Regions from separate parts of the Mesorhizobium sp. AR02 genome, predicted to be linked through region 1. Evidence: predicted binding sites of a transcription regulator. Region 1 holds the regulator's gene; the other holds the start of a gene.
The links. The regulator LexA, encoded in region 1, represses DNA repair genes until DNA is damaged. The targets are predictions, from matches to a motif close to TGTTCNNNNTGTGTTCNG.
Positions count from the first base shown of each region.

Region 2: the regulator LexA is predicted to act here: its motif matches at 5,296-5,313, upstream of DBIPINDM_RS34460 (carbohydrate kinase family protein).

Region 1 is NZ_CP080531.1:6,537,949-6,545,870, forward strand. It holds gene gltA (citrate synthase) at 1-125, opposite strand, end outside; gene gltX (glutamate--tRNA ligase) at 309-1,733, opposite strand; gene DBIPINDM_RS35860 (ComEC/Rec2 family competence protein) at 1,836-4,292, shown strand; gene lexA (transcriptional repressor LexA) at 4,286-5,023, opposite strand; gene DBIPINDM_RS35870 (GntR family transcriptional regulator) at 5,402-6,169, opposite strand; gene DBIPINDM_RS35875 (ABC transporter substrate-binding protein) at 6,322-7,308, shown strand; gene DBIPINDM_RS35880 (ABC transporter ATP-binding protein) at 7,367-7,922, shown strand, end outside.
Region 2 is NZ_CP080531.1:6,240,388-6,248,309, reverse strand. It holds gene DBIPINDM_RS34495 (EAL domain-containing protein) at 1-547, opposite strand, end outside; gene DBIPINDM_RS34490 (class I SAM-dependent methyltransferase) at 846-1,754, opposite strand; partial or broken gene DBIPINDM_RS34485 (JAB domain-containing protein) at 2,230-2,394, shown strand; gene DBIPINDM_RS34480 (MFS transporter) at 2,470-3,342, opposite strand; partial or broken gene DBIPINDM_RS34475 (MFS transporter) at 3,374-3,985, shown strand; gene DBIPINDM_RS34470 (DUF417 family protein) at 4,059-4,502, opposite strand; gene DBIPINDM_RS34465 (MarR family winged helix-turn-helix transcriptional regulator) at 4,576-5,115, shown strand; gene DBIPINDM_RS34460 (carbohydrate kinase family protein) at 5,409-6,590, shown strand; gene DBIPINDM_RS34455 (glutamine amidotransferase) at 6,651-7,427, shown strand; gene DBIPINDM_RS34450 (ATP-binding cassette domain-containing protein) at 7,462-7,922, shown strand, end outside.

The DNA of each region.
Region 1 (7,922 bases):
ATGACATCAGGCCCGACAGAGCCGCTTCGCACCTTGAATTCATGGGTCTTGCCGGCGAATTCAAGCGTTGCGGTAGCCTCTTGGTTCGTGCCGCCCACATCCAGTTTTTTCGCAGCTTCGGTCATTGCAAACTCCTTCTTGTTTCCTCATGCCGGCAAAGGCAAATTCTGCAGAGCGACACGTCGAAATCACCGCAATGCGCGTATTCGCCACCGCATTTTAGGAGGTGCGTGCCAGATTGGGCCAGGGCCTAATGTTGCACTGCGAAACGCGCCTTTCAATGCCAATCTTCTTGGGCCAGTTTGCTCCTAATCGATTTGATCCGCTATGCGCGCCAGGCTTTCCTCGCGCCCAAGCACGGCAAGCACGTCGAACACGCCCGGCGATGTGCTTTTGCCGGTCAGCGCGGCCCGCAAAGGTTGGGCCACGGCGCCGAGCTTGTGGCCGCCAGCCAATGCAACCTCGCGGATCGCGGCTTCTGCCGCGGCAGCCGTCCAGTCGCTCGACAGCGCGTTCAAAGCTTCGTGAGCGCCACGCAGGATCTTGCGGGCATCGTCGTTGAGCAGGAGTGCAGCCTTGTCGTCGATCGGCAGCGGGCGGTTGGCAAACAGGAAGGCGGCGCCATCGACGAGCTCGACCAGCGTCTTGGCGCGCTCCTTCAGGCCGGGAAGGGCTGCCAGCAACTGCGCCTTGTTCCTGTCGTCGAGGCGCGCGGCCATTGCCGGGCCGCCCTCGAGATAGGGCAAGGTGGCGATGAGGATGTCGAACAGTTCGGCATCGCCCATGCGGCGCATATGCGCGCCGTTGATCGCTTCCAGCTTGGCGAAATCGAAACGGGCCGCGCCCTTGTTGACGTCGCCGATATCGAACCACGAGACCATGTCCTTGATCGACATGATCTCGTCATCGCCGTGGCTCCAGCCGAGACGCGCCAGATAGTTGAGCAGCGCCTCCGGCAGGTAGCCCATGGCGCGATAGGCCTCGACGCCGAGCGCGCCATGCCGCTTCGACAGCTTGGCACCGTCGGCGCCATGGATCAGCGGGATGTGCGACATCGACGGCACATCCCAACCCATGGCGTTGTAGATCACGGTCTGGCGGGCGGCGTTGGTCAGATGGTCGTCACCGCGGATGATATGCGTGACGCCCATGTCATGATCGTCGACGACGACGGCATGCATGTAGGTCGGGTTGCCGTCCGAACGCAGGATGATGAAGTCGTCGAGATCCTTGTTGGGGAAGCGCACCTCGCCCTGGACGCGGTCGTGCACGACCGTTTCGCCCTCGGTCGGCGCCTTGACGCGAATGGCGCCCTTGACGCCGGGCGGTGCCTCGGATGGATCGCGATCGCGCCACTGGCCGTTGTAGCGCGGCGGCAGGCCCTTGGCGCGTGCCGCCTCGCGCATCGCCTCGAGCTCGGCCGGCGTCTCGTAGCTGTAATAGGCCTTGCCCATGCGCACGAGTTCCTCTGCGACCTCGCGGTGGCGTGGCGCACGCTCGAACTGCGAGACGGCGTCGCCGTCCCAGCCAAGACCGAGCCAGGAGAGGCCGTCCAGGATGGCGGCCGTCGCGGCGTCGGTCGAACGCTCGCGATCAGTGTCCTCGATGCGCAGCAGCATCGTGCCGCCGGTGTGCTTTGCGTACAGCCAGTTGAACAGCGCCGTGCGCGCGCCGCCGATATGCAGATAGCCGGTGGGCGAGGGGGCAAAACGGGTGACGACCTTGTCGGACATGAAACTCTCGGAAACCATCTGAAGCGGGGTGCGGCTGCGCGGACTTTCGCGCGCCCGGCGTTCATGTAGCATAGGGCGTCAGGGGTGCAAGGGGCAGACCCGATGGCTGGACGAGGCCGGGGCTTGGATCAGGGCGAGGACGCTGGTGTTGGCGTCAGCGAACGGTCCCTGTTTGCGATTCCACCGCCAACCTCACTGCCGCCATCGCCTCTTGTGCCTGCGCCCGGTAGCCAGCCGCTGCAGGCGGATATCCCAGCGCCACTTCCGTCCCCTGTCTCGGGCCGGATTGTGCGCGTCCGACGGCAGCTCGGCCAGGTTTCCTTACCTCGCCTGCGCCGCGGTGTGGCGACGGCAGCGGAGCTCGAGCTTGACCGAGGCATCGCCTTCCTGCTGGTGCCGGTCTGCCTGGCTGCTGGAGCGATCGGCTATTATTCGCTGGCGGCGGAGCCCGACTTTGCAAGACCTGTCGCGGTCGTCGTGCTGATGGCGATCTGCACGCTTGTCTCGCGCTCCTGGCCGAAAACCCATCTGGGCTTCATGGCGGCATTGTTGTGCGCGCTTGGCCTGCTTGCCGCCAAGGTCGAGACATGGCGAGTGGGCACCCAGATGCTGGGCTCGGAAATCTCGACTGAAGTGACCGGCCGCGTCGTCTCGCTCGACCGGATGGAGACTGGCCGCATCCGGCTGACCATAGACGTGACGTCGACCGCCCGGCCGAAATTGCGCTATGCGCCGGAAAGGGTCCGGCTTTCGGCGCGAAATATCCCGGCGGACATGACTGCCGGCTCCCTGGTCACCGGCTATGCCAAACTGTTGCCGCCGACCGGCCCGGTGCGGCCGGACAGCTACGATTTCTCCTTCGACAGCTATTTCGCCGGCATTGGCGGCAGCGGCTTCTTTCTCGGCAATCCAAAGCTTGTCTCCGCCGAGGACGGTGAGATGCCTCTGTCAGCCCGCCTTTTCTCCGGGATAGAAAATGCCCGTGAAGCCATCGCCGACCATATCAGGGGCAGCATTGGAGGGGCCGAGGGCGAGATCGCCGCGGCGCTGATCGTTGGCGTCCGCGCGGGCATTCCCGACGAAATCAACGAGGCGATGCGGCGCACCGGCATCTATCACATCATCTCGATTTCCGGACTGCATATGGCGCTGGTTGCCGGCACCATCATGGGTCTGCTGCGCGGCGCCTTCGCGCTGTTTCCGGATTTTTCCGCGCGTCGGCCGGTGAAGAAATACGCGGCCGCCGCGGCCCTGTTCTCGATCGCCGCCTATCTCGTGATTTCGGGCGTCGTCGTCGCCGCCGAACGCAGCTTCATCATGCTTGCGGTGATGCTGACTGCCGTCCTGTTCGATCGCGCGGCGCTGACCATGCGCAATCTGGCGATCTCGGCGATTGCCGTCATCGTGGTGTCGCCACACGAAGTGGTCGGCCCGAGTTTCCAGATGTCGTTCGCGGCAACGGCTGCGCTGGTTGGCGCCTATGCCGGTTGGGCGGATCACCATTCGGGAAAGACAAGACCGCCACCGCCAAAGCGATCCCTGCCAAGCTTTCTCACGCGAAAATTCCTGCTGGCGACAGGCGGATTGGCCATGACCTCCATCATCGCCGGCTGCGCCACGGCGCTGTTTGCCATCTGGCATTTCCAGCGTGTGTCGCCGCTCAGCCTGTTCGCCAATCTGGCCGTCATGCCGATCGTCTCGCTGATTGTCATGCCTTTCGCTGTTCTCAGTTCGCTGGCGATGCCTTTCGGTGCCGATGGTCCCTTTCTTTACGTGATGGGCAAGGGCCTGACCGCAATGATCGCCATATCGGCCTGGATATCGGAACGCTCGCCGGTCGACGCGGTCGGGCTGATTTCGCAGCAATCCGTCCTGCTGGTGACCATCGCCCTGGTCATCGCGACGATGGCGACGACCTGGCTGCGGCTCGCAGCGCTGCCATTCGCGCTTGCCGGCCTGTTGACGGTGTCGGATACGCGCACGCCGGATGTCTTGATCTCGGAAGATGCACGGCTGGTCGCGTTGCCGATCGGCGGTGGCGAACTCGCGGTCAGCCGGGCTCGTCCGAACGAATTCACCGTCGACAATTGGAAACGCGCGCTGGTGTCCGAAACCATCGTCGTGCCGGAAATGTTCAGCAAGGCGGAGGGGCAATTCGGCATTGCCGATGCCGTCAACCTGCCGCCGGGAGCGCCATTCTATTGCACGGATGGCGTCTGTCTTGCCCGGCACCCGTCCGGCGCGATCATTGCGCATGTCGAAGACCGCAAGGACACCTGGAAAGCCTGCGGTTTCGCCGATTTGATCGTCGTCAATGACGCGACCGGCTATGACGCCTGCCACAATCCGCTGGTTCTCGTCGTCACCAAACGGCAACTGGCCCGTAAGGGCAGTGCCGCCGTCTTCTTTGACCGCCAATCGGCGACCGGTCCGCCAATCGTCAGCTTCGCGGTGGACAGCCCGTATCGGCCTTGGCACGAGCAGCGAAAATTTTCGCGTGAGGCGAGGGGGCTGCCGCCCTATCAAAAACCCGAAGCGCCGACCGCTCCTGCTCAGTAGCGCCGGATCAGCCCGACGAGCTTGCCTTGCACCTTGACCCTGTCCGGTCCGAAAATGCGCGTCTCGTAGGCAGGGTTGGCGGCTTCAAGCGCGATCGAGGCACCCTTGCGGCGGAACCGCTTCAATGTCGCTTCCTCCTCGTCGACCAGCGCCACGACGATCTCGCCCGGGCTCGCCGTGTCGGCGTTGCGGATAATGACGGTGTCGCCATCGAAGATGCCGGCCTCGATCATCGAGTCGCCCTTGACCTCGAGCGCATAGTGCTCACCACCCATGATCATGTCCGGCGGCACCGAGATCGAATGCGTCTGATGCTGGATGGCATCGATCGGCACACCGGCGGCGATGCGGCCCATCACCGGGATCGACACCGCGGAAACCGCGTCGTCGTCGTTGCCGGCCGCCGGCAAGCGCGACGACGCCGGCTTGATCTGGCGGCCAAGGCCGCCCTGACCGAGACTGCCCTGGATGACGCTCGGCGAGAATTTCTTTGCAGCATTGAGGCCGGGCGCGATCGAATCCGGCAGCCGCAGCACTTCCAGCGCCCGCGCCCGGTTGGGCAGCCGGCGAATGAAGCCGCGTTCCTCCAGCGCCGTGATCAGGCGATGGATGCCTGACTTGGAGGCGAGATCGAGCGCTTCCTTCATCTCGTCGAAGGACGGTGGAATGCCGCTTTCCTTCAGCCGTTCATGAATGAACATCAAGAGTTCATGTTGCTTGCGCGTCAGCATGGCGGCCCCCAAGGCTTGAACAAAGGGTCTGAACCAGAATCGAAAAACAAACCCAGAACAAACACTATCTGTTCCAGTTGTGTTCTGCAACCGTTTAAAGTTTAGTGAATTTGTTAAGACGCCTGAAATTTTTTGCCCCTGGCAGCGGGCGGCAGTCGACCACCTCCGCCTCCGCCGCGCGCATTGAAATTGTTTTGGTTAATGGCCTGTGGCCTACCCCAGGATGCGGTTTGGCATCAGGCCTTCGAAAGGCGTTCACGGGGTGGATTTGTATGGTTTATCGATCCATTTCCAGCGGAACGAAACGAAACCAAAATGCCAACAATCGCGGGCTTCGGGGCGGGTACGGGCCGCGGGGATCTGGACGCCACGCAAGCGTCATCCGGAAACCGCTTTCAGGCTGCCGGCGCGGGCGGCGTAGGTGCCACTGTCTTCGCTGTGAACATAGACGTGCAGCGTGTAGCCGATATGCGCGGTCATGAGTGCCTTTGCCCGCTCGACGTCGCGATCGAGTGCCGCTTCCATGATTGCGGTGTGATGCTCGATCGCGATCGCCTCGCGCAGAGCGTCCATGGCCTCGCCATAGCCGTGCTTGAGGCCGGCCGCCGCCCGCAATGTCGGCGCCAGGCCGAGAAAACGATGATGCCGCCGCAGCTGATCGGCGATGGTCGAGCGGAACCGTAACAGCCAGTTGGACGTCGCCGCGCTCAACAGCGCCGCGTGAAAGGCCTCGTGGCTCTCGTCCCACTTGTCGACGGCCGCATCCGAGGGGTCGTCGACCGCAGTCTTGCAGCGGGAGAGCCGGTAATGAGCGGTGACAACCGCGTCCTCCCATTCCCTACCGCCGTTCGCGATCGATTCCAGGAACAGCGGCATTTCGACAACCAGCCTTGCGCGCGCCAGGTCCTCGAGCTCGGCCCGCGACACGGGAGCGACGGCAAAGCCGCGATTGCTGATGGCGGTGACCAGGCGCTCGGCTTCAAGTCGGGACAAAGCCTCACGCAGTGGCGTCCAGCCGACGCCATATATGCCGCGCAGTGCGCTCAGCTTGAGCGGCGCTCCTGGCATGAGGCGGGTGGTCAGGATATCGCGCCGCAGCAGCTGATAGGCCGCCTCCGTCTTGGTGGAGTTATTCTGATCCTGCATCACTTTCCGTCCATCATCAGGCTTGCGAAAATTATATATCATGTGAAGGCATGGCAAGAATTATATATAATGTTTGACAGGCGCTGAGGGACTGACCATGATCGCCGCAGTTGCCGCCCGGGAGCGGCGCCGATCAAATCTGGGAGGAAATGATGTTGAAGTCGAAATCCGCTTGGCTGTCGGGCTTGGCCCTGGCAGGCGCGTTGATGGTCAGTGCAGGCAGTGCCGCGGCCGATCAGATACGCATCGGCATCGCCAATTTCGGCGAGCATCCACAGCTCAACGCCGCCATAGCCGGCTTCAAGAAGGCGTTGACGGACAATGGCTTCGTCGAGGGCAAGGACGTCGTCTACACGGAGAGCCATACCAATTTCGATGCATCGCTGGTGCCGCAGATGATCGCCAAGCTGCAGGCGGAGCAGCCCAAGCTGATCTACACCATCACCACGCCGGTCTCGCAGATCGCCAAGAAGGCGCTCGCCGGTTCCGGCATTCCGATCGTCTTTGCCGCGGTCACCGATCCGGTGGCGGCCAAGCTGGTGCCGTCGTGGGACGCCGGCGACGAAGGCATGACCGGCGCCAGCGATCTGCAGGATGTCGCCGCGGTGATGGCCTTCACCAAGAAGCTGCTGCCGAACGCCAAGCGCTTTGGCGTGCCTTACAATCCAGGCGAGGCCAACGACGTTGCCTTGGTCGAAAAGATCAAGGCGGCGGCGCCCGCAGCCGGCTTCGAGGTCGTGGAAGTCGGCATCGACAACGTCAATGACATCCAGCAGCGCATCGCTTCGCTCGCCGGCAAGGCAGACGTGATCTACGGCCCGGCCTCGAACCTGATCCAGCCGGCGATCGCCGCCGTCTCCGCGGCCGCTCGCCAGGCCGGTATCCCGATCGTCAACTCCGATGACAGCGCGGTCCGCAACGGCACCGTACCGGCAAGCTTCGCGGTCAATTACACGCAGGTCGGCATCAACGCCGGCAACATCGCCGCCGAGATCCTCAAGGGCAAGGATACCAAGACGATCGCACCGTCGCGCCCCGCCTATAAGGATCACATGGCAACGATTTCCCGCAAGGCGATGGCTGCGTTCGGCATCGAGATACCGGCATCGATGGCCGATTGCGGCTGCATCGTCGACTGACATCGGGCTGCAAGGGTGACGGCGTTGGCGCCGTCGCCCTTCAAGTCAGGGAGGAACGATGCTCGAGATCCGATCCGCGCGCAAAGTATTCTACAGGGGCCAGGCCGACGAGAAGGTCGCGCTGGACGGTCTCAGCCTGTCATTGGCCACAGGCGAGTTCGGCATCGTCATCGGCTCCAACGGAGCCGGCAAGAGCAGCATGCTCAACGCCATTTCCGGAGCACTTGTCCTGGATTCCGGCAAGATCCTGATCAACGACGCCGACGTGACAGCTATGCCGGTGTACAAGCGCGCGACAAGATTGGCGCGCGTCTTCCAGGATCCGATGCGCGGCACCGCCGCCAGCATGACCGTGGCGGAGAACATGTTGCTCGCCGATCTGCGCAGCCACAAACGCACGCTGCGGCAAGGGCTGAACGCCGCGCGGCTTGCGTCCTACAAGGAGCGCCTGTCGATATTGGGCCTCGGTCTGGAAAATCGTCTCGATACCCGCGTCGATCTGCTCTCGGGCGGGCAGAGGCAGTCGCTGTCGCTGATCATGGCAGTCGGCGGATCGCCGGACCTGCTGCTGCTCGACGAGCATACCGCGGCACTCGATCCGCGCACGGCCGAGA
Region 2 (7,922 bases), 300 kb from region 1:
GCACGTCGACAACAGCGGAAATGATGCCCCAGAACCTTTCAGTGTTGCCCGCACTCGGCACGAAAACAGGAAACCGGCCGATGAAGCCTTGGCCTCCCTGCTTCAGCTCGACCGGACCGGCAAGAATCAACTTGCGCCCGTCTCGCGCCCGTAGCGCGGCGTCGCGCTGCCGATCGTCCTTACGGTAATCGAGGCCCACGGCTTTCTCGTTGCCTTCTAGCGGGTACATCAAGGAAACGACCAGATCGGGTGCGCCGGCAATGTTGTTCAATTGCGAGCCCTCGCCAAACAGATTACTCGCGAGCGAGGCGAAGCGTTGCTGTCCCATGTAGGGTTCAGTCACGACCGTTGCGACCAGCCCATGCACGAGTTGAAGGTTTCCGTTGATATTCCCTTCCAGCTTGGCGCGGATCAGATTGACCTTGGCTAGGACATCAGCGCGGACGGCCTGGTCCGAAACGATTTTGTTCTGGTGGTCCGCATACGCCGCGCTGATGGCAATAACCAAAACCGCCACTGCCGCCGGAATATTTGCCGACGAAAACACGGCATCCTTTATGCCGCCTAACCTAGCGCCGAAAAGAGCCAATAGGGTGAAAACCCCCTTGTGTTATTCAGGTTCTCGGATCGACCCGCCGATGGAACATTAGCTGTCATTAATTAATTTTGAACTTCACAGTCCTGAAAACTTTGCACTGTCCGACCGCTGAGGTCGTTCTGGCACGCCGCCGGAGGGGTTGGAACCAGCCGCCACTCAATGAGGCAACGTATCGGCTGGGGACGATTCCGGGGTTGTGGTAATCGTGCCTCGGCGATGACAATGAAAACCCGGATTAACAGTAGAACTAGTGGCCCTCAATCGCTTTGGGAGCAACAAGGTATGGTATCTTGCCGACGCTTCGCTTCGTCGCGCCAATGGAATAGGCCATTGGGATCTTGGGGGAGTTGTTTGGCAAGCCGTACATATCCTTGCCTGCCCTCACTGCAAATGAAAAGTGCTGCCACGAAACCGTGTCATGCTCATTCAGAAAATCGAGCGTCAGCCCCGCTGAAATCAGCGCGTTCACCACGTCGCTGATCGGATGGATCCACTCATAATACCGAGGATGCTTCAAAATGCGGTCGTCGCCGGTATAGGTCCGTTCCTCGTTCCATGCGAGCGGTCGAGCTATAGGCGTTCGCCAATCGTGCTTAAACTCCAGCGCCGCGGCCTTACGATCACACTGAAACATCAACGGATGGCCCTCGGCCATATAGAGCCGGCCGCCTGGTCGCAGGAGATCGGCAACAACCCGCGCCCAGCGGAACACATCGTCCAGCCAATTTACCGAACCCCAGGTAACGTAGGCGATGTCAAAGGTCCGGCCGAGCGCTTCGACTGCCTCGAATAGTGGCGCTTCCACGAAGCGCACATCAGTGCCTGCCTTCGCCGCGAAATCCCGCGCAGCAGCAATAGCCGTCGGTGAAAAGTCGAGGCCGGTCACGCTGCCCGCGCCGAGGTTCTTCAAGCTGATCGTGTCGAGCCCGATATGACACTGCAAATGGACGATATCCTTGCCGACAATATCTCCGACCTCGCCCGTTTCCAGCTCATAGAGATTGGATCCGCCTGCCAGCACATTTTCGATCTGGTAGCTGCCCGTTGTGTCGGTCGAATGCAGTTCGGCCCGATCATCCCAATTAAGACGGTTCGCACCCAGAAACGGTTCCAAATTCCCCCCAATTCCCAGCGGCGGCTGACGCTTGGTAAACAAGTCGTTAATATATCTTTGCAGCGAAAGGGTCGCGCGTCAAATCCGGGCCGGCGGGCGGTGCGCCACCTAGGTCGGAGTGCCCATAACCCCGGAGAGTTGGCGCCGGTTTCTGAGGATTCAAGATGAAAACCCGAAGACGGCTGCCGACGGCTCGCCTGATCTGTACTGCTGCGGCTTCGGGCTGACAGAATCTCGAACTGGGGACCCTTCTGGAGGACGATGCCCTGGCACAACCGTCATTTAAGTAGCACTGGAACGCGAGGGCCCCGTGGATGCCAGCTGTTCGTTGCGATTGAGACGATGAGCATTCGGAATCCGTGGCCAATCGGGACATCAGGGTACTGACTAAGTTTCCCCATGCTGGAACGTGAAAGATCACGAGTGGTCACTAGAGGCATGCCCCAATTGACGACCCCATCTCGCCGCTATGACCTGGTAAGTATATGATCGATATAACAATCCCATCCATGATGGTTTGATCGACAACCACCCGTCGGGCGACCCGACGCCGTCGCGTGCCGACATCGAGATGACGAAAGAGATCATCGACGCAGGCAAGCGGCTGGGCATCGCCGTGCACGACCACATCATCATCGGGCGGAAGGGATCCGCCAGCATGAATGGCCTGCTGCTAATCTGAGCGTCGTGGCTGCGTCATGTCGCGGCCGCGCGCAGATGAAGGCATCCGACAAGATCGCGCTTGCCCAAGCGAGGTTTATTCCTGCGTCTTCGACCCCCGGAACATCGTCACCGCGACGATCGCTGCCACCAGCATTATCCCAGCAGCAGTCAGGAAGGTGACGTCCGCCGCGCTTGTGTATGCGCCTCGCGCTGCCGACAACAACGCACCGCCATTACCGAGACCTGGCGTAAGGCTGCTTGCAGCTCCAATACCGCGTAGCGCAGTCTCCATAGTGTTGACGGGAACGCCCGTCGGCATGGCCAAGCCCAGCGCAGAACGATAAAGCAGGGTTGCGAGGCTGCCAAGCAAGGCGATGCCTAGCGCGCCACCGAACTCGGAGGCCGTCTCGGAAAGTGCCGAGGCAGCGCCGGATCGCTCCTTGGGCGCCGCGCTGACGACGAGGTCCGCGACGATCGCGATGCCCGGAGCTGAGCCGACAGAAAACAGCGCGTTGCCCAGGACAATCAGAATCAAACTATGCATTTCCGCGGCGTATGCCATCAGCGCGAGACCGCCGGCTGCAAACGCCAGGCCGAGGCCGAGAACGTAGGCTGGCCGCATCAGCCTGAGCACGGTCGAAGTCAACAATGATCCCACCACGAAGCCAACCCCGGCCGGGATGCTCCAGAGGCCCGCTTCCAGGGGGGTTAGTCCCAAAACCAGTTGGAGGTACTGGGCAACAAGAACGAGAATTCCGAAGCCGACAAAGAAGTCGAGGATGTTGATGCCGAGCGCTGCGGTCACGGCGGGCCGCCTGAACAGCCGTAAGTCAAGGAGCGGATCAGGCAAGTCCATCTGCCGCCTCACGAACACCACTGCGAGCACCAGGCCCAACGCGATCACCGATGTCGCCCACACGAAATTGCCGCCTTCGGCGATGAGCTTGATGCCAAAGACGATCGGCAACACGGCCGCCAGAGACAAGGCAGCGCTGAGGATATCAAGCCGCCCGGCGTTTGGGGTCTTATGCTCGGGCAGCCATACCGGCCCGACTGCCAGCAGAAGCGCATCCGACACTGGTCCGCGCGCGGGCCGAGCCACGCGTCGCGAATGGATCGGCCTCGCCATCATCGCGCTGCCTTGCATCCTCTACGCGATGGATCTGACCGTGCTGAACCTGGCCGTGCCATCGCTAAGCGCCGACCTCAAGCCCACGGCCGCTCAATTGCTCTGGATCGTGGATATCTACGGCTTTCTGGCGGCCGCGTCGCTGCTCATCATGGGAGCTCTTGGCGATCGGATCGGCCGGCGCAAGCTGCTGCTGATTGGATCGGCATGTTTCGGGCTCCTGTCGCTGGTCGCGGCCTTTGCACGAAGTGCCGAGATGCTCATCCTGGCTCGGGCGCTGATCGGGATCGCCGGCGCGACGATGGCGCCCTCGACGCTATCGCTCATCAGCAACATGTTTCGTGACGACCGCCAGCGGACCTTCGCCGTAAGCGTCTGGGTTGCGAGTTTCTCGTTTGGCGGCGCGATCGGCCCGGTCGTCGGTGGTCTGCTTCTATCGCACTTCTGGTGGGGAGCCGTATTTCTGGTGCCCATCCCTATTACGGCGCCCATTGCCATCTCCTGATTGTTAACGTCCGCTGACGGATCTCTTGACTGCTCACACCGGGTTCATTTCAAAGCGAAGCCACGCGCGGCTTTGTGGACGCCAGGGCCTCACCAGCGGACCAAAGTGCCACCCCGAGAAGGGTCAGGTCCTTGATAATGAAGGCGCCAAGCGCCGGGTCGAGTTGTGGCGTGGTGACGAGGAAGCTCAGCGTGACCACCAGCGAGGCAGCGACGCCGTAACTGCCGACCGCCGAGATCCACGGCGTAACGGGACGCGAGGCCATCATGAGAGCCAAGACGATCTCCACGACACCGATGATCCCCGAAGACAACTGCTGATCAAACAACTCGGGGAGCCAGAACAAGAACGGACTGTGAACAAGCAACGGGTGAATCGCCGTCGCTTCGGCCGGGGTGAACTTCGCCACCCCGAACACCACGAAAAAGAGGACAACGCTGTATCGAGCTATCACCTGCCCTGCCGAAAGGGTCCATTTCTGTAAAGTCGTCATGACTTTTCTCCTTGATAAGTGCGTGCTGCACGCACATAATAAGTCACATAAAGGCTAGCGCCGTCAACCCCTCATGATAAAGATTGCCGCCATGACCCGCTTGAGAACCGCCAATATGCTTGCCGCCTTTGCTGGCGAAATTACCGAACGCGTTGAGGCGACCCTCAAAAGTCACCCCAACCAAACCGACTCTGCCTCAGCCGCACTCAACATCATGGGCTTTTGGGAGGGCATCACCAACGCGCAGCTGGCGCGGGCGCTAAACCTGTCGCACACTGCGACGGTGCGTCTCGTCGACAAGCTGGAGGCCCAGGGTTTCGTCGAAGCTCGCAAGGGTGAAGACAAGCGTGCCACGCATCTCCACGTCACTCCGGCCGGCCGCAAAGCCGTGTTGCCCGCTCTCGTCGCACGTTGCGCGGCGGTCAAGGACTATCTTGGAGTCCTTACCGCCGCTGAAGAAAAACAGCTCACCGGCCTCCTCGAGAAGCTGATGCGCCCACTGGCGACGGATGCATACGGGGTCAGCCATTTCTGTCGTCTCTGCGAATTTACGGCGTGTCCCGGGGACCAGTGCCCGATGCATGCCAACATGGAGTCTTGGCCCGAAATTTGACCCGTACCAGCCCGGGAAGACCGTCGCCGAGATAACAGGAAGTGCGGCAGCCCCTGTTCCGGCGCCGGCCGCGTGTGCTCTGATTTCCAAGATGATGGCCCGGCGGCACAATCTTTTTGGCCGAGAGAATTTGAAAATTGTTCAATCTTGAAAAAATTGATCCGAAAGTTGAGCAAATATCGGATCACACTTCCAACAAGGAGAAATTGCCTCCATTTTTTTGGAAAATAGTTTCATTGAGCCGCTACGTTTCCGCTGCTACCGTTTGAAACGCTTCAATCGGAACCAGGCAATTGCAACGCAAGCGCCCTACCATAGCGGATGTCGCACGAACCGCCGGTGTCTCCATCGGCACGGTCTCGAACTTCATCAATGGCACCGCCGGCCTCAGGGAAGACACACGCGAACGCATCGAGAAAGCGGTTGCCGCGCTGATGTACCGGCCGAGTTCCTTCGCCCGTTCGCTACCCGGCCGCGCGCCCCGCAGGCCAAAAAATCTCGATCACCTGCCAAGGCTTCTGGTCGCTGGCCGCGTCAGCGTCGACTTCCTGTGCCGCGTCGACGTGCTGCCGCATCGCGACGACCGCATCACCGCCAGCCATATCGAAAAGGCGCTGGGCGGACCGGCGGCCAATCTCGCGGTTGCCGCCGCCGATGTCGGGGTGCCCTATGCCCTTGACGTGGAACTGGCGACAGCGGTCGGCAGGGATGCCGAGAGCGACTGGGCGCTGGGCGAGCTCGCCAAACTGGGTGTCCACGCCTTGCCGATCCGCAGCACGCCCAACAACCGGCTTTCGCAGGCGATCGTCATCATCGAGCGTAACGGCAGCCGCACCATCATCAGCGAACCATTCGAACTGGGTGAGGTCGACCTGACCGCCAACCTGGACATCCAGCCCGAGCAGCGCCGGGCATGCCTTCATATCGAAGGCTTTCACTATGAGACGATGACCGCATCGATAGAGCGTTTTCATCAGGCCGGCTGGAAGGTGAGCCTGCATTCGGCCGGCCTGCCCAAAAGCGCGCGCACGCCGGAGGCTTTTATGCAGATGGTCAGGCAGATCGACCTGGCCTTCATCAACGACGTGATGATGCGCGAGATTTTCGGCTTTCGCACTGGGATGGCGAGCATGATCGAAGAGGTGCGGCTGATGCTGTCACGCATCAAGCCGCGCGGAACTTTGGTGCTTACGCTCGGTGAATTCGGCGCGGTCGTCTTCCCGGCTGGCGGCGGCCCACAGATCGAGGTGCCGGCACTGCCGGTCAACCGCGTCGATGCCACCGGCGCCGGCGACAGCTTCGCCGGCATCTTCCTCAGCCTGTGGCTGCATGGCGCGTCGCTGGATGCCGCCGCCCGCTATGCCGCGATCGGCGCGAGCCTGACGACCACTGTCGAAGGCGCGCAGGGCTACATCGCGGATTTCGCGACCCTCAAGGCCACCGCCTTGGCGAACGAGACTGTGATGGCAAGTTAAATCAAAGACTTATCGGTTTCTGGACATCGGCCCATCTGGCGAAATCAGGAGAATATGATTATGGCGAGAGCAAAAGTCCTTCTGGTCGGTGAGAGCTGGATGAGCTCGGCGACCCACTACAAGGGCTTCGACCAATTCGGCAGCGTCACCTTTCATCTGGGCGCAACACCGCTCGTTGCCGCCCTGAAGGACAGCGAGTTCGATCTTGACTACATGCCGGCCCATGAGGCTGTCGAAAAGCTGCCTTTTACCATGGAGGGCCTGTCGCAATACAAGGCGATCATCCTCTCCGACATCGGCGCGAACTCGCTGCTGCTCCACCCCGATGTCTGGCTGCACGGCAAGACGGTCCCCAACCGGCTCAAGCTTCTGCGCGACTGGACGCAGGCCGGCGGCGGCCTGATCATGATCGGCGGCTACTTCTCCTTCCAGGGCATCGACGGCAAGGCCCGCTGGCATCGCACGGCGGTCGAGGATGCGCTGCCGGTGACCTGCCTGCCCAATGACGACCGGCTGGAAATTCCCGAGGGCTTTCGGCCTGAGATCATCGGGCCCAAGGATCACCCGCTCTTTGCCGGCATAGACGGCGAGTGGCCCATTCTTCTCGGCGCCAACGAGGTCATCGCCCGCGACCGGGACGATGTCGAAGTGCTGGCGCGGCTGCCGCAGGACCAAGGGGGCCATCCGCTGCTGGTCACCGGTCGCCATGGCGAGGGTCGCACCCTGGTCTGGACGTCGGACATCGGCCCGCACTGGCTGCCGAACAGTTTTGTCGAATGGCCCGGCTATGCACGCCTTTGGACCAATGTGCTGCGCTGGGTGAGCAAGACCGTTTAGCCACCCAGCCCGATCAACCGCCGGGGAGCCCGTCATGACAGCACCGTTTCTTGTGGCCAGAAACATCGCCAAGCGCTTCGGCGCGCTGACCGCGCTTGCCAATGTCGACCTGGAAATCCGCTCCGGTGAGGTGCTGGCACTGCTCGGCGACAATGGCGCGGGCAAATCGACCTTCATCAAGATCCTGGCGGGTGCCCATGCGCCGAGCGAGGGAGAACTCATCATCGAGGGCAATCCGGTCTCGTTTCATTCGCCCAAGGATGCGGCCTCATCGGGGATCGCGACGATCTTCCAGGAACTGGCGCTTTCGGAGAACCTTTCGATCGCCGAAAACGTCTTTCTCGGCCGAGAATTGAAACGCTCCATTTTGGGCATTCCGTTTCTGAAGCGCCAGGAAATGCGCCAGCGCGTCGACGGCCTTCTCAAAGAGCTCGATGCCCATATTTCCGATCCGGAAGCGCCTGTCGGCAGCCTGTCCGGCGGCCAGCGCCAGGC